Regions from separate parts of the Bradyrhizobium sp. BRP19 genome, predicted to be linked through region 1. Evidence: predicted binding sites of a transcription regulator. Region 1 holds the regulator's gene; the other holds the start of a gene.
What was found. Region 1 encodes PhoB, which activates phosphate uptake and scavenging genes when phosphate is short. Its sites were predicted from a motif close to TGTCATNNANCTGTCAT; they were not measured.

Region 1 (10,997 bases):
CCAGCATGGCCCGGCCATAGACGAAGGCGGCGGTGTAGCCGGAGATGAAGATGAAAATCTCGGTGGCGTCGCTGAGGCCGTAATTGCGGATCGTGAACCAGGTCAGCAGACTGGGCGGCAGATGGTCGATGAAGATCAGCCACAGCGCGAGCCCGCGGAACAGATCGAGCCGGAGCTCGCGCTCGCCGATGGCGGGCAGCGTGATGGCCGGCGCTGCGGCGCGCGCCTTGGTCCCTGCGGGCTTGGCGCCCGCGGTTCCTGCGATGGTCGATCCCGTCACTTGGTCGGCAATGGTCATCGGGGCCTGGAAACCCTTCCGCAAATCGCGACGTTGAAGCAGTGTAATGGTCCGGCTGTCGTCTCGCAAAGCGTCCGGATCACATCAGGGTGTCTCCCTCGATGGTGTGCTTTCCCGCCAATTCTGGCGGGACGATGTCGCCAAGGCGCCCGCGGGGGTTTGGTTCCCGGGGCGGATTTCGGTATGATGACAGCCATGTACCGCGCCGTGACCCGCCAGATCGAAGTGACCGTCGAGCCGAACTTTGTTCCGGAGCAATCGTCGGCCGACCGCTCGCGCTACTTCTGGTCCTACACCATCGTCATCACCAATTCGGGCGAGGAGACCGTGCAGCTCAAGACACGGCACTGGATCATCACCGATGCCTCCGGCCGCCAGCAGGAGGTGAAGGGCGAAGGCGTGGTCGGCGAGCAGCCGATCCTCGCCCCCGGCGAACGCTTCGAATACACCTCCGGCGTGCCGCTCTCGACCGCCTCGGGCTTCATGACCGGCCGCTACCAGATGGTCAGCGAAACCGGCGAGCGTTTCGAGATCGACGTGCCGACGTTTTCGCTGGACAGCCCCGACAACAAGCGGGTGTTGAATTAGAGAGGCGAGTTCGCCGTAACACTCACAACTGTCATGCCCCGGCTTGACCGGGGCATCCAGTACGCCGCGGCCTCTCGTTTCGATCAGCATCGTCTCGGAGTACTGGATCGCCCGATCAAGTCGGGCGATGACACCGCGCGTGTGGCACTGCTCCACTCGACATTGCGAGTGCAGCGACGCGGGTAGGCTCAGGCGTCCTCGACGCCCGCCTCGTGCGGCGTGAACTGGTACACCGACGAGCAGAACTCGCAGGTGACGACGACCTTGTCGTCCTTGACCATGGCGGCGCGGTCGTCGTGCGAGAAGCTCTTGAGCATCGCGGCGACCGCATCGCGGGAGCAGGAGCACCGCGCCTCGAGCACCTGCGGATTGAACACGCGCACGCCGCGCTCGTGGAAGAGGCGGTAGAGCAGCCGCTCGCCGGAGAGCTCGGGATCGATCAGCTCGACGTCTTCGACCGTCTCGATCAGCGAGCGTGCCTCGACCCAGGCATCGTCTTCCGCGACGCTGTGCACCTCGGTGCCGTCGGGCGCATCGCCGGGATGCAAGTCCGCCTGCCGCGCGCGCTCCGGCGCCTTCGGCAGAAATTGCATCAGCATGCCGCCGGCGCGCCAGCGATGCTTGCCGCCGTCGCTCGAGCGCCACTCCTCGCCGACCGCGAGGCGCACGCGCGTCGGGATCTGCTCGGAGCGCAGGAAATATTCGTGGGCGGCGTCTTCCAGGCTGCCGCCGTCGAGCGCAACCAGGCCCTGGTAACGGCTCATGTCGGGGCCCTGGTCGATGGTCATGGCGAGATGGCCGCGGCCGAGCAGCGTGCCGGAATCCTTGGCCGTGCCCAGGCGCGAGGCGTCAAAGCGCGCATAGGCGCGCAGGCGGTCCGGGGCCTTGTAGTCGACCACCAGGAACGACACCGGACCGTCGGTCTGGGCCTGAAGAATGAAGCGGCCCTCGAATTTCAGCGTCGAGCCGAGCAGCGTCGTCAGCACGATGGCCTCGCCGAGCAGCTTGCCCACGGCTGCGGGATAATCGTGCTTGGTGAGGATGTCGTCGAGCGCGGGGCCAAGCCGCACCAGGCGCCCGCGCACGTCAAGCGCGTCGACCTCGTAAGGCAGCACGGCGTCATCGATCGGAACCGATGATGGCGCGCGAACCGGGCCTTCAGGCCCGGTGTTCATGTCAGGAGACTGGGAAACCATGGCGCTTTATCTGGGGTCGGAGGGCGGAAATGGAAGGGGGCGCGTTCCGGATGCGATGAGGGTGCACAACGCTACAGCAAGCTCGGTGTCGTCCCGGGGCGCGCAACGCGCGAGCCCGGGACCCATAACCACAGGACCACGTCATCGAGCGAGATGGCAACTCCGACTCTTCGCCAAACGACTTCCTGTGGTTATGGGTCCCGGATCTGCGCGCGCTTTTGGCGCGCTTGTCCGGGACGACAATTGCGTGTGAGGCCGCAGCGGGGCCTCTGGCGGGCCTACTTCACCGCGTCGAAGCACCAGGCCAAAATGCCCTTCTGCGCGTGCAGGCGGTTTTCGGCCTCGTCGAACACGACCGATTGCGGCCCGTCGATCACCTCGTCGGTGACCTCCTCGCCGCGATGGGCCGGCAGGCAATGCATGAACAATGCGTCCGCCTTGGCCAGCGACATCAGCTTGGCATTGACCTGGTAGGGCTTGAGCACGTTGTGGCGGTGCTCGCCCTCCTTGTCGCCCATCGACACCCAGGTGTCGGTGACGACGCAATCGGCGCCGCGCACGGCGGCCTCGGGGTCGGTGCCGAGCACGATCGGCGCGCCCGTCGCCTTGATCCAGTCGCGCATGGCCTTTTTCGGTGCGAGCTCCGGCGGCGTTGCGACATTGAGCTGGAATTTGAAGCGCTCGGCGGCATGGGCCCAGGACGCCAGCACGTTGTTGTCGTCGCCGGTCCAGGCCACCGTCTTGCCCTCGATCGGGCCACGATGCTCCTCATAGGTCATGAGGTCGGCCATCACCTGGCAGGGATGCGAACGCCGCGTCAGGCCGTTGATGACGGGCACGGTGGCGTTGGCCGCAAGCTCCAGCAGCGCATCATGGTTGAGGATGCGGATCATGATGGCGTCGACATAGCGCGACAGAACCCGCGCGGTGTCGGCGATGGTCTCGCCGCGGCCGAGCTGCATCTCGGCGCCGGTGAGCATGATCGCCTCGCCGCCGAGCTGGCGCATGCCGACGTCGAACGAGACGCGGGTGCGGGTCGAGGGACGCTCGAAGATCATCGCCAGCGTCTTGCCTTCGAGCGGCCTGACCGGCTGCTGCGCCTTCTGCTTCGCCTTCATCGCCGAAGAGGCGGCGAGCATGCTCTTGAGCTCCGAGAGCGGCAGCTCGTTGATGTCCAGGAAGTGCTTGGGAGCTTTGTTGGGCGTCGTGCTCATCAGCTTGCCGCCCGCTTGGTCTGGCTGGAGGAGATCGCAGCGCAGGCGCGCTCTAACCGGCCGACGCTGTCCTCGATCTCCGCTTCCGTGACGATCAGGGGCGGCAGGAAGCGCACGACATTGTCGCCGGCCCCGACGGTGAGCAGCTTTTCGGCGCGCAGCGCCGCGACGAGATCGCCCGAGGGCACCACCGCTTTGATACCGATCAGGAGGCCCTCGCCGCGCACCTCGCTGACGATTTCGGGATGACGATCGATCACGGAGGCGAGCTTCTGCTTGAGCAGCAGCGACATCTTCTGCACGTGGTCGAAGAAGCCGGGCTTGAGCATGACATCGAGCACGGCGTTGGCAGCCGAGATCGCGAGCGGATTGCCGCCGAAGGTGGAGCCGTGCGAGCCGGGCCCCATGCCGGCCGCCGCGTCCGCGGTCGCCAGCACCGCGCCGATCGGAAAGCCGCCGCCGAGCGCCTTGGCGAGCGACATCACATCCGGTGTGACGCCGGTGCGCTTGTAGGCAAAGAGCTCGCCGGTGCGGCCCATGCCGGTCTGCACCTCGTCGAAGGCGAGCAACAGGCCGCGCTCGTTACAGAGTTCGCGCAGCGCCCTCAGGAAGGCGTGAGGTGCAGAACGAACGCCACCCTCGCCCTGGATCGGCTCGATGAGAATGCCGGCGGTGTGCGGACCACTCGCCTTCTTCACGGCGTCGAGGTCGCCGTGCGGCACCTGATCGAAGCCGTCCATCGGCGGACCGAAGCCCTCGAGATATTTCGCAGAGCCGGTGGCGGCGAGCGTCGCCAGCGTGCGGCCATGGAAGGCACCCTCGAAGGTGATCATGCGGTAACGCTCCGGATGCCCCTTGGAGAAGTGATGGTGGCGCACCAGCTTGATCACGCCTTCCAGCGCCTCGGCGCCGGAATTGCAGAAGAACACGAAGTCCGCAAAGCTCTCATTGCAGAGGCGGCTTGCGAGCTTCTCGCCGTCAGGGCTCTGGAACAGATTCGACATGTGCCAGAGCTTGGTCGCCTGCTCCTGCAATGCCTTGACCAGCGCGGGATGGACATGGCCGAGCGCATTCACCGCAACACCCGAGGTGAAATCGAGATAGCGATCGCCGTTGGTCGCGATCAGCCAGCAGCCTTCGCCGCGCTCGAAACCGAGGTCGGCCCTGGCGAAAACGGGGAGCAAATGCGGCGCTGCGCTGTTAGTCATGACGTCACTTGAATGTTGCGGACGGTGTGAGGCATGCATTGCGCGACGCACCATCGACCGGCCCCGGAAAACGAAACGTGCCGCCTTTTAAGGGCGGCACGTGGCACTATCTTATGCCTGGCAAGACGGGTGTCAATGCCGCCCGGAAAGCCTCGCGAAACGCTGATTCCGTAGTCTTGCGGTGCCGATTTTGCGGGTTTTTCACCACGGAACATGTGGAAGCGAGTCGGCGGACTCTTGCGCGGGAGTCACGCCATATTGTAGCGTTTGGACTGTCAGATACGACATCTCGTGCAGCAGTTCTGATCCCAGAAGTCCTCATGTACCGGCGTAAACGTTCGGGCGTCTTGAGCGCGCCCGGCGAGCCTTAAGGGATTCTGACGGCACGGGTTTTTCAAGGCTAAAGCATTCGCTGCGAAGGCCCCAGGATGGCAGGCGCGCAGCGAGGGAAAGGGTGCAATGACGGTTTTGACCTGGTCCGATGATCGCGTCGAGCAGCTGAAGAAGCTCTGGGAGGCCGGACTTTCGGCCAGCCAGATCGCGGCGGAGCTCGGCAATGTGACCCGCAATGCCGTGATCGGCAAGGTGCACCGGCTCGGCCTGTCCGGCCGCGCCAAGAGCCCTTCATCGGCAGCGCCGCGGCCGCGCAAGGCACGGCCCGCGCAGCATATGATGCGGGTGACCCGCCCCGTCGCGCGCGGCAACACCGCGCTGGCGCAGGCCTTCGAGGTCGAGTTGGAAGCCGAGCCGGTTACCTACGACAACGTGGTGCCGATGAGCCAGCGGCTGTCGCTGCTGGAATTGAACGAGGCGACCTGCCACTGGCCGGTCGGCGATCCCTCGAGCCCGGATTTCTTCTTCTGCGGCGGCAAGGCGCTCTCCGGCCTGCCCTATTGTGCCCAGCATTCGCGCGTGGCCTATCAGCCTGCAGCGGATCGCCGTCGCGCAGCACCGAAACCGGGCACGCGGTGAGGTTGCGGAATTTCCTGATCGCCAAGCTTTGATCGCCAAGCTTGATCGCCAAGGCTGCAGCCGTCACACGATGACGGCTCCCAATCACTCCGGTGTCATCCCCGCGAAGGCGGGGATCCATAACGCAATCGTTGCGCGAGATGGTCACTCCGAGTCTTCGCCAAACCACGTCCTGTGGCTGATCGCGACGAGCGCGCGCGCTCGCGCTGAGATCCCGGGCTCGCGCTGCGCGCGCCCCGGGATCACGACCGAGATTGTTGCCGCGGCCGAGAACCAACAACTCGCCCGATCTTACGTCTGCTCAGCCTTCGCGAAGCGATCGTCCAGCGCGTAGCCGGCGCCGCGGACGGTGCGGATCGGGTCCTGCTCGCGGCCAAGGTTGAGCAGCTTGCGCAGGCGGCCGATATGGACGTCGACGGTGCGCTCGTCGATGTAGATGTCGCGGCCCCAGACGCTGTCGAGCAGCTGCTCGCGCGAGAACACGCGGCCGGGATGCTCCAGGAAGAACTCCAGCAGGCGATATTCGGTCGGACCGAGATCGATCGGCCGGCCCGAGCGCGCCACGCGGCGCTTGTCGCGGTCGAGCTCGATATCGCCATAGGCGAGCACGGTGGCGAGGCGCTCGGGGCTCGCGCGCCTGAGCAAGCCCTTCACGCGCGCGAGCAGCTCCGGCACCGAGAACGGCTTGACGATGTAATCATCCGCGCCGGTGGCAAGCCCGCGCACCCGCTCGCTCTCCTCCCCGCGCGCGGTGAGCATGATGATCGGCAGCTGTTTGGTCTCGGGCCGGGTCCGAAGCCGCCGGCACAGCTCGATGCCCGACAGGCCCGGCAGCATCCAGTCGAGCACGATCAGATCGGGAATGTGCTCCTTGAGGCGGGTGTCGGCGTCATCGCCGCGCATCACCGTCTCGACGTCATAGCCGTCGCCTTCGAGGTTGTAGCGAAGAAGCTCGGTGAGAGCTTCCTCGTCCTCAACCACCATAATGCGTGCGCCCATGTGGTCGTAGCTCCTTAAGTCGTCAGGTGTTCGGCACCGTCGTGGCGAAGGTCGTCATGTCGCCCTTCGGCCGCTTGTCGGTGATCGCCTGGCCCTCGATCATGTAGAACACGGTCTCGGCGATGTTGGTGGCGTGGTCGCCGATCCGCTCGATGTTCTTGGCACAGAACATCAGGTGGATGCAGAACGAGATGTTGCGCGGATCCTCCATCATGTAGGTGAGGAGCTCGCGGAACAGCGAGGTGCAGATGGCGTCGACTTCTTCGTCGCCCTTCCACACCGCCATCGCCGCCGGCAGGTCGTGCGCGGCATAGGCGTCCAGCACCGACTTGACCTGCTGCTGCACGAGGTCGGTCATGTGCTCCAGGCCGCGGAACAGCTTGAGCGGATGGAAATCCGTCTCCAGCGCCGCGACGCGCTTGCCCATGTTCTTGGCGAGATCGCCGATGCGCTCGAGATCGGTCGCAACGCGCATCGCGCCGACGATCTCGCGCAGGTCGACGGCCATCGGCTGGCGGCGGGCGATGGTGAGCACGGCGCGCTCCTCGATGCGCTTCTGCAGCGCGTCGAGCTCGACGTCGGTGGCGACGACGCGCTGGCCGAGCGCGACGTCGCGGCGGATCAGCGCGTCGACGGAATCGACGATCATGCGCTCGGCGATGCCGCCCATCTCGGCGACCAGGCGGGTGAGCTCCTGAAGGTCGCTGTCGAAAGCCTTTACGGTATGTTCAGAACCCATGTTCCGTCTCCTCAGCCGAACCGGCCGGTGATGTAATCCTGCGTGCGCCGATCGCTCGGCGACGTGAAGATCTTGCTGGTGTCGTCGAACTCGATCAACTCGCCGAGATACATGAAGGCGGTCTTGTCGGAAACGCGCGCCGCCTGCTGCATGTTGTGGGTGACGATCGCGATCGTGTAGTTCTCGGACAATTCCTGGATCAGCTCCTCGACCTTGGCGGTCGAGATCGGGTCGAGCGCCGAGCAGGGCTCGTCAAACAGGATCACCTCGGGCCGCACCGCGACGGTGCGGGCGATGCAGAGGCGCTGCTGCTGGCCGCCGGAGAGCGACAGGCCGGAGGCATTGAGCTTGTCCTTGACCTCGTTCCACAGCGCGCCACCGCGCAGCGCCTTCTCGACGCGGTCGTCCATCTCGGACTTGGAGATCTTCTCATAGAGACGAATGCCGAAGGCGATGTTCTCGTAGATCGTCATCGGGAACGGCGTCGGCTTCTGGAACACCATGCCGACCCGGGCGCGGAGCAGGTTGAGGTCGAGCTTGGGGTCGAGGATGTTGGTATGGTCGAGTAACAGCTGACCGTCGGCGCGCTGGCCCGGATAGAGGTCGTACATCCGGTTGAAGATGCGCAGCAGGGTGGACTTGCCGCAGCCGGACGGGCCGATGAACGCCGTGACGCGGTTGGTGCCGAGCGCCAGGTTGATGTTCTTCAGCGCGTGGTGGTCGCCGTAGTAGAAGTTGAGGTTGCGCGCCGTGACCTTGGCGGGCGCCTCGGGCAGGGGCTGCGAGCCGGGATGAACGGACGGTGCGCTGACGGAAACAGACATTTCACTCATTTTGCAGTCCTCTCGGCGCCAAGGATGCGCGCGCCAATGTTAAGGGCAAGCACGGTCAGGGTGATCAACAGCGCACCGCTCCAGGCGAGTTGCTTCCAATACTCGTAGGGGCTCTGCACGAAGTTGTTGATGGTGACAGGCAGGTTCGCCATCGTCTTGTTCAGGCCGAGGCTGAAGAACTGGTTCGACAGTGCCGTGAACAACAGCGGCGCGGTCTCGCCGGCGACGCGGGCGGTCGCCAGCAGCACGCCGGTGATGAGGCCGGAGCGCGCGGCACGATAGGCGATGCGCTTGATCACCAGCGAGCGCGGCAGGCCGAGCGCGCTGGCAGCTTCGCGCAACGGATTCGGCACCAGCAGTAGCATGTCTTCGGTGGTGCGCACGACGACCGGGATCACGATGACGGCAAGCGCCAGCGCGCCCGCAATCGCCGAGAAGCCGCGCATCGGCACCACCACCGCGCCATAGATGAAGAGGCCGATGATGATCGAGGGTGCCGACAGGAGAATGTCGTTGATGAAGCGGATCACCGAGGTCAGCTTGTCGTTGCGGCCGTACTCGGCGAGATAGGTGCCGGCGAACAGGCCGAGCGGCGCGCCGATGCCGACGCCGATCACGGTCATGATCAACGAGCCGACGATGGCGTTGCGCAGGCCGCCCTCGGTCGATCCGGGCGGCGGCGTGTCAGCTGTGAAGACCTGGAGGTTGAGCCCGGCCAAGCCGTTGTAGAGCAGCGTGACCAGGATCAGCGCGAGCCAGGTGACGCCGAAGGCGGCGGCTGCGATGCAGAGGCCGCGAATGACGATGTCCCAGCGGCGGCGGCGCGAATAGATCGGGTTCATGGCTTCACTTCCCGGCCTTGGTTTCGAGGCGCAGCAGCATCAAACGGGCGGCAGCGAGCACGAAGAACGTCAGCACGAACAGCAGGAGGCCGAGCAGGATCAGGCCGGACTGGTGCAGGCCGTCGCTCTCGGCAAATTCGGAGGCGATCGCCGCCGAAATCGTCGTGCCCGGCGCGAAGATCGACGAGGAGATCCGGAACGAGTTGCCGATGATGAAGGTCACCGCCATGGTCTCGCCGAGCGCCCGGCCCAGCGCCAGCATGACGCCGCCGATGATGCCGACGCGGGTGTAGGGGATCACCACGCTGCGGACGACCTCCCAGGTGGTGCAGCCGACGCCGTAGGCGGCTTCCTTCAGCACCGGCGGCACCGTCTTGAACACGTCGACCGAAATCGAGGTGATGAAGGGCAGCACCATGATGGCGAGGATCAGCGCGGCGTTGAACAGGCTGAGATAGGACGGGGGCCCTGCGAAGATCGCGCCCAGCACGGGGACGCCGTCGAACACCCTGATCATGAAAGGCTGGAAGGTGTTGGCCAGGAACGGGCCGAGCACGAAGAAGCCCCACATGCCGTAGATGATCGAGGGGATGCCGGCGAGCAGCTCGACCGCCATGCCGATCGGGCGGCGCAGCCATTGCGGGCAGAGCTCGGTGAGGAAGATCGCAATGCCGAGACCGACGGGAATGGCGATCAGCATCGCGATGAAGGAGGTGACGAGCGTGCCGTAGATCGGCCCGAGCGCGCCGAGCACCGGCGGATCGGCCGAGGGCGCCCAGCGCTGCGTCCACAGGAAGGAGATGCCGAACTCCTGGATCGCCGGTAAGGCGCCGACGATCAGCGAGATGATGATGCCGCCGAGGATCAGCAGCACCGAGATCGCGGACAACCGCGTGATCCAGTAGAAGGTGACGTCGCCGAGCTTGAACGCGCTCAAGGCCTTGGCGCGATCATATGGACCGGCAGCATCAATCACATTGCTCTCAACAGCCATCTCAGCCACGCCGATCCCCTATACCCGTTTTATGTACGCTTGTTGTTGGTGGCGCGCTCCGGATGCGGCAGGAGGCCGATCCGGAGCGGAGATCTTGCAGCGTCCCGGAACCGTGTCCGGGACACATATAGCGCCTTAGCTCTTGATCTCGGCAGCCCAGGTCTTCTCGATCTGCTGGACGACGCTGTCCGGCATCGGAATGTAGTCGAGCTCCTCGGCCATCTTGCCGCCGTTCTTGAAGGCCCAGCGGAAGAACTTGATCGCTTCCTGCGCGGCCGCCTTGTCGGTGGCGGACTTGTGCATCAGGATGAAGGTCGCCGCCGTGATCGGCCAGGACTTCTCGCCGGGCTGCTCGGTCAGGATGACGTAATAGCCGGGAGCCTTGGACCAATCGGCGTTGGAGGCGGCCGCCTGGAAGGCCTCGACGGTCGGCTGCACCGGCTTGCCGGCCTTGTTGACGAGACCGGTGTGGGTGAGCTTGTTCTGCTTGGCATAGGCGTATTCGACATAGCCGATCGAGTTCTTGGTCTGGCTGATGTTGCCCGACACACCCTCGTTGCCCTTGGCGCCGACGCCGACCGGCCACTCGACCGCGGTGCCCTCGCCGACCTTGCTCTTCCAGTCCGCGCTGGCCTTGGAGAGATAGTTGGTGAAGTTGAAGGTGGTGCCCGAGCCGTCCGAACGACGGACCACGGTGATGGCTTCTGACGGCAGCTTCGCGTTGGGATTGAGCTTCTTGATCGCGGCATCGTCCCACTTGGTGATCTTGCCGAGATAGATGTTGGCCAGGGTCTCGCCGTCGAACACCAGCTCGCCCGGCTTCACGCCCTCGATGTTGACGACGGGGACGATGGCACCCATCACCATCGGCCACTGGACGAGGCCGTCCTTCTCGAGCTGCTCGGCCTTGAGCGGCGCGTCGGTGGCGCCGAAGGTCACGGTCTTGGCCTGGATCTGCTTGATGCCGCCACCCGAGCCGATCGACTGGTAGTTCAGACCGTTGCCGGTCTCCTTTTTGTAGGCGTCAGCCCACTTCGAATAGATCGGGAACGGGAACGTCGCGCCGGCACCGGTGATGTCGGCCGCAAAGGCTACCGTCGTCGATGCGGCGACC
Region 2 (5,956 bases), on a different contig from region 1:
ACTTCACCGAGACCTTCTATTGGGACATGAACGACGGCACGCGCGCCTTCTCCAAACGCTTCTCCGAGCGGATGAAGAACAAGGCGATGCCCTCGATGGTGCAGGCCGGGGTCTATTCGGGCCTGCTGCATTACTTCAAGGCGCTGGAGGCGATGGGCGGCAATCCGCATGACGGGGCCAAGGTGGTCGCCAAGATGAAGGAGATGCCGACCGACGATGCGTTGTTCGGCAAGGGAACGATCCGTGCGGACGGTCGCAAGCTGCATCCGGCCTATCTGTTCGAGGTCAAGAAGCCCGAGGAATCCAAGGCGCCCTGGGATTACTACAAGCTGATCGGCACGACCCCCGGCGACCTGGCCTTCCGGCCGCTGTCGGAAAGCGCCTGTCCGCTGGTGAAGAAGTAACGGTGAACGATGCGGGCCGGCGCCGCAGCGGTGCCGGCCTGTTGTTGAGGAATAGAAGGGACCGGGTGCGGGATCGATGCAGGCTCTCTACGCTCAGCTACTGGTGGGACTGATCAACGGCTCGTTCTACGCGCTGCTCAGTCTCGGGCTTGCCGTCATCTTCGGCATGCTCAACATCATCAATTTCGCCCATGGCGCGCTCTACATGATGGGCGCCTTCGTCGCCTATTTCCTGTTGAACCTCGGCGGCATCAACTATTGGTGGGCGCTGCTGCTGGCGCCGATCATCGTCGGCATCTTCGGCATGATCCTGGAACGGACCATGCTGCAATGGCTGACCGGGCTCGATCATCTCTACGGTCTGCTCCTGACCTTCGGCATCGCGCTGATCGTGCAGGGCGTGTTCCAGAACTATTTCGGCTCCTCGGGCCTGCCTTACGCCATCCCCGACCAGCTCAGGGGCGGCATGAATCTCGGCTTCATGTTCCTGCCGATCTACCGCGGCTGGGTCGTCGTGTTCTCACTGGCGGTGTGCCTTGCGACCTGGTTCCTGATCGAGAAGACGCAGCTCGGCGCCTACCTGCGCGCCGCGACCGAAAATCCGACCTTGGTGCGTGCCTTCGGCATCAACGTGCCGCGCATGATCACGCTCACTTACGGTCTCGGCGTCGGCCTTGCCGCGCTTGCCGGCGTGCTCTCGGCGCCGATCAACCAGGTGCGGCCGCTGATGGGTGCCGACCTCATCATCGTCGTGTTCGCGGTGGTGGTGATCGGCGGCATGGGCTCGATCATGGGCTCCATCATCACCGGCTTTGCGCTCGGCGTGATCGAAGGCCTGACCAAGTATTTCTACCCCGAGGCCTCCAACACCGTCGTGTTCGTGCTGATGGTGCTGGTGCTGCTGGTGAAGCCGACGGGATTGACGGGAAGGGCGGCCTGAGATGACAACCCTGACGGACGACACGCTTCCTGTGACCCCGCGCGCAATGCGCGACGAGATGATTGTATTCGCAGTGATGGCGCTGCTGCTCGCAGCGGTGCCGTTCACGGGCGTCTATCCGTTCTTCGTGATGCAGGCGCTGTGCTTTGCGCTGCTCGCCTGCGCCTTCAATCTGCTGGTCGGCTATGGCGGCTTGCTGTCGTTCGGCCACGCGATGTTCTTAGGCACGGCCGGCTATTGCAGCGCGCATGCGCTGAAGGTCTGGGCGCTGCCGCCCGAGCTCGGCATTCTCGTCGGCGTCGCCGCGGCGTTCGTGCTCTCGATCGTCACCGGCTACATCTCGATCCGACGCCAGGGCATCTATTTCTCGATGATCACGCTGGCGCTGTCGCAGCTCCTGTACTTCATCTATCTCCAGGCCCCGTTCACCCATGGTGAGGACGGCATCCAGGGCATCCCACAGGGACGCATGTTCGGCGTGCTCGATCTGTCCAAGCCGACGGTGCTGTACTATGTCGTGCTGGTCGGCTTCCTCGCCGGCTTCCTCCTGATCTTCCGCATCATCAACTCGCCGTTCGGCGAGGTGCTGAAGTCGATCCGCGAGAACGAGCAGCGCGCGATCTCGCTCGGCTACCGCACCGACCAATACAAGTTCCTGGCCTTCGTGCTGTCGGGGACGCTCGCCGGCCTTGCCGGTGCGCTGAAGGTGTTCGTGGCGCAGAACGCTTCGCTCACCGACGTGCACTGGACGATGTCGGGCGAGGTCGTGCTGATGACGCTGGTCGGCGGGCTCGGCACCGTTTTCGGTCCCGTGGTCGGCGCCTTCGTGATCATCGCCATGCAGCAATATCTGGCCGGCTTCGGCCAGTGGGTGACGGTGATCCAAGGCGCGATCTTCGTGGTCTGCGTGCTCACCTTCCGCCGCGGCGTCGTCGGCGAAATCGCGCATTACTTCCGACGTTCGCTCTAAGTAACTGATATTGCATCAGTTTCATTGATGCATGAAAGCGGTGGATGACCCGGCTCCGCGGGCGTGAGGCGACACGCGCGCGGATCGAAAATGGTCTATGACAGTTTTATGACAGCCCTCACGGGCCTGACCATTTCCAACCGGTAGCCTACCCCCATGATGCGATGGTTTCGTGCGTTCCTGCCCAGGGAAGAGCGGTTCTTCGACCTGTTCGACCGCCATGCCCAGACCGTGATCCAGGGCGCGGTCGCGCTCCAGGGCATGCTCAACGGGGGCGAGGAGACGCCGGTCTATTGCCAGCGCGTCAACCAGTTCGAGAACGACGCCGACAATATCACCCGCGAGGTGCTGACGGCGGTGCGCCGCACCTTCATCACCCCGTTCGACCGCGGCGACATCAAGAACCTGATCACGTCGCTGGACGATGCCATCGACCAGATGCAGCAGACGGCCAAGGCCGTGATGCTGTTCGAGGTGCGCAGTTTCGAGCCGCCGATGCGCGAGATCGGCGGACTCTTGATCGAATGCGCCAATCTGGTCGGCCGTGCGCTGCCGCTGATGCAGGAGATCGGCAAGAACGTCGCCATGCTGACCGCGATCACCGAGGAGCTCGGCAAGCTCGAGGGCCGTGTCGACGATCTCCACGACATCGGCCTGAAGGAGCTGTTCCTCAAGCATCGCGACGGCAATGCGATGGATTTCATCGTAGGGGTCGAGATCTACGACCATCTCGAGAAGGTGGCCGACCGCTTCGACGACGTCGCCAACGAGATCAACAGCATCGTCATCGAGCAAGTGTAGGGCAGGGCCGCCGTGGATGCTGCGTTGGCTTTTCCCGTCCTGGTCGGCCTGATCGCCGTCGCGCTGCTGTTCGATTTCCTGAACGGCCTGCACGACGCCGCCAATTCGATCGCGACCATCGTTTCGACCCGCGTGCTGCGACCGCAATTCGCGGTGTTCTGGGCCGCGTTCTTCAATTTCATCGCCTTCCTGGTGTTCGGGCTGCACGTCGCCCAGACCATCGGCACCGGCATCATCGATCCTGCGGTCGTCGACGCCCAGGTGATCTTCGCAGCCCTCGTCGGCGCCATCGTCTGGAACCTCGTGACCTGGGCGCTCGGCATTCCATCGTCGTCGTCGCACGCGCTGATCGGCGGGCTCGTCGGCGGCGGCTTGGCCAAGGCCGGTATTTCGGCCGCGGTGTGGAGCGGCCTGTCCAAGACCGTGCTGGCGATCGTGCTGTCGCCGCTGGTTGGCTTCCTGCTCGCAATGGCGCTGGTTGCGATCGTGTCCTGGGCCTCGGTGCGCTCGACGCCGTTCGCGGTCGACCGCGCCTTCCGCATCCTGCAATTCGTCTCCGCTTCGCTCTATTCGCTCGGCCATGGCGGCAACGACGCGCAGAAGACCATGGGCATCATCGCGGTGTTGCTCTATTCGCAGGGCCATCTCGGCAGCGAGTTCTCGGTGCCGTTCTGGGTGGTGCTGTCGTGCCAGGCGGCGATGGCGCTGGGCACGCTGATGGGCGGCTGGCGCATCGTCCGCACCATGGGCCTGCGCATCACGAAATTGACCCCGATGCAGGGCTTTTGCGCCGAGACCGGGGGCGCGGTGACTCTGTTCATGGCGACCTACCTCGGGGTTCCTGTCTCGACCACCCACACCATCACCGGCGCCATCGTCGGCGTCGGTGCCGCCCGCCGCGTCTCGGCCGTGCGCTGGAACGTCGCAAGCTCGATCGTCTATGCCTGGGTGATCACGATCCCGGCCTCAGGCATCGTGGCCGCGCTGACCTGGTGGGTGGTCCAGCTCGTCAAGTGACGAGCTTCAGTCCGACGATGCCGGCGACGATCAGGCCGATGCTGGCGAGGCGGAAGGCCGTCGCCGGCTCGCCGAACAGAACCATGCCGAGCGTCGCGGTGCCGACCGCGCCGATGCCGGTCCAGACCGCATAGGCGGTTCCGACGGGCAGGGATTTGAGCGCAAATCCGAGCAGGATGACGCTGCCGGCCATGGCCGCGAGCGTGACCGCGGACGGGACAAGCTTGCTAAAGCCCTCGGTGTATTTCAGGCCGATGGCCCAGGTGATCTCGAGGAGACCGGCGACGAACAGGATGCTCCAGGCCATGACGACCCTCCATTCAAGGCAGGGTCGTCCCCGCGGCTGGTGTGCTGATGGGCAGGGAGGTCGTCCTCCCAAAAGGGGGATATGGGGCTGGCCGGAAGTCTCCGCAATCACCAAATGAGGCTTGATCAGGCCCGTTTTCCCTGCCACACGCTCCCGCCATGTCCGACATCGCCGCCACCACAGCCGAATCGCCGGCCCGTTCCCCGCTTGCCGCCGAGGTGGCGAGGCGGCGGACCTTTGCGATCATCTCCCATCCCGACGCCGGCAAGACCACGCTGACCGAAAAGCTGCTGCTGTTCGGCGGCGCTATCAACCTCGCCGGCCAGGTCAAGGCCAAAGGCGAGCGGCGCAACACGCGTTCGGACTGGATGAAGATCGAGCGCGAACGCGGCATCTCGGTGGTGACCTCGGTGATGACCTTCGAGTTCGAAGGCCTCGTCTTCAACCTGCTGGACACGCCGGGCCACGAGGACTTTTCGGAGGACACCTATCGCACGCTGACGGCGGTCGATTCCGCCGTGATGGTGATCGACGCGGCCAAGGGTATCGAGGCGCGCACCCGAAAGCTGTTCGAGGTGTGCCGTCTGCGCGACATCCCGATCATCACCTTCATCAACAAGATGGACCGCGAGAGCCGCGACGTGTTCGAGCTGCTCGACGAGATCGAGAAGACGCTGGCGCTCGACACCACGCCGATGACCTGGCCGGTCGGCCGCGGCCGCGACTTCCTCGGCACCTATGACGTCGTCAATGGCGGCGTGCGCCTGCTCGAAGGCGGCGGCGCCAAGACCGGCGCGGCGCTCGAGATCGAGATCGAAGAGCTCGCCAAGCTCAACGCCAATCTCGACGTCTCCGCCGTGAAGGACGAGCTCGAGCTCGTCACCGAGGCGTCGAAGCCGTTCGAGCTGGACGCGTTCCGCGAGGGACATCTGACGCCGGTCTATTTCGGCAGCGCGCTGCGCAATTTCGGCGTTGGCGACCTCCTTGAGGGCCTCGGCAAGTTCGCGCCCGAGCCGCGCGCGCAGGACAGCGACCAGCGCAAGGTCGAGGCCACCGATCCCAGGATGAGCGCCTTCGTGTTCAAGATCCAGGCCAACATGGATCCCAACCACCGCGACCGCATCGCGTTTGCGCGCCTGTGTTCGGGCAAGCTCAGCCGCGGCATGAAGGCCAAGCTCGTGCGCACCGGCAAGAGCATGCCGCTGTCGAGCCCGCAATTCTTCTTCGCGCAGGACCGCTCGGTCGCGGACGAAGCCTTCGCCGGCGACGTCGTCGGCATTCCCAACCACGGCACGCTGCGCATCGGCGATACGCTGACCGAGGGCGAGGATTTCAACTTCGTCGGCGTGCCGAGCTTTGCGCCGGAAATCGTCCGCCGTGTCCGTCTCACCGACGCGATGAAGGCGAAGAAGCTGAAGGAAGCGCTGCAGCAGATGTCGGAAGAGGGCGTGGTGCAGGTGTTCCGCCCCCGCGACGGCGCCCCGGCGCTGGTCGGCGTGGTCGGCGCGCTGCAGCTC

Region 2: the regulator PhoB is predicted to act here: its motif matches at 2,412-2,428, upstream of I6F36_RS08670 (DUF47 domain-containing protein).

The regions. Positions count from the first base shown of each region.
Region 1 is NZ_JADYVZ010000005.1:184,631-195,627, forward strand. It holds gene I6F36_RS18380 (OpgC domain-containing protein) at 1-298, opposite strand, end outside; gene apaG (Co2+/Mg2+ efflux protein ApaG) at 494-886, shown strand; gene I6F36_RS18390 (Hsp33 family molecular chaperone) at 1,075-2,082, opposite strand; gene argF (ornithine carbamoyltransferase) at 2,361-3,296, opposite strand; gene I6F36_RS18400 (aspartate aminotransferase family protein) at 3,296-4,504, opposite strand; gene I6F36_RS18405 (GcrA family cell cycle regulator) at 4,964-5,476, shown strand; gene phoB (phosphate regulon transcriptional regulator PhoB) at 5,768-6,475, opposite strand; gene phoU (phosphate signaling complex protein PhoU) at 6,498-7,214, opposite strand; gene pstB (phosphate ABC transporter ATP-binding protein PstB) at 7,226-8,047, opposite strand; gene pstA (phosphate ABC transporter permease PstA) at 8,044-8,889, opposite strand; gene pstC (phosphate ABC transporter permease subunit PstC) at 8,894-9,883, opposite strand; gene pstS (phosphate ABC transporter substrate-binding protein PstS) at 10,019-10,997, opposite strand, start outside.
Region 2 is NZ_JADYVZ010000002.1:598,028-603,983, reverse strand. It holds gene I6F36_RS08685 (ABC transporter substrate-binding protein) at 1-404, shown strand, start outside; gene I6F36_RS08680 (branched-chain amino acid ABC transporter permease) at 481-1,344, shown strand; gene I6F36_RS08675 (branched-chain amino acid ABC transporter permease) at 1,346-2,314, shown strand; gene I6F36_RS08670 (DUF47 domain-containing protein) at 2,471-3,115, shown strand; gene I6F36_RS08665 (inorganic phosphate transporter) at 3,128-4,132, shown strand; gene sugE (quaternary ammonium compound efflux SMR transporter SugE) at 4,125-4,439, opposite strand; gene I6F36_RS08655 (peptide chain release factor 3) at 4,598-5,956, shown strand, end outside.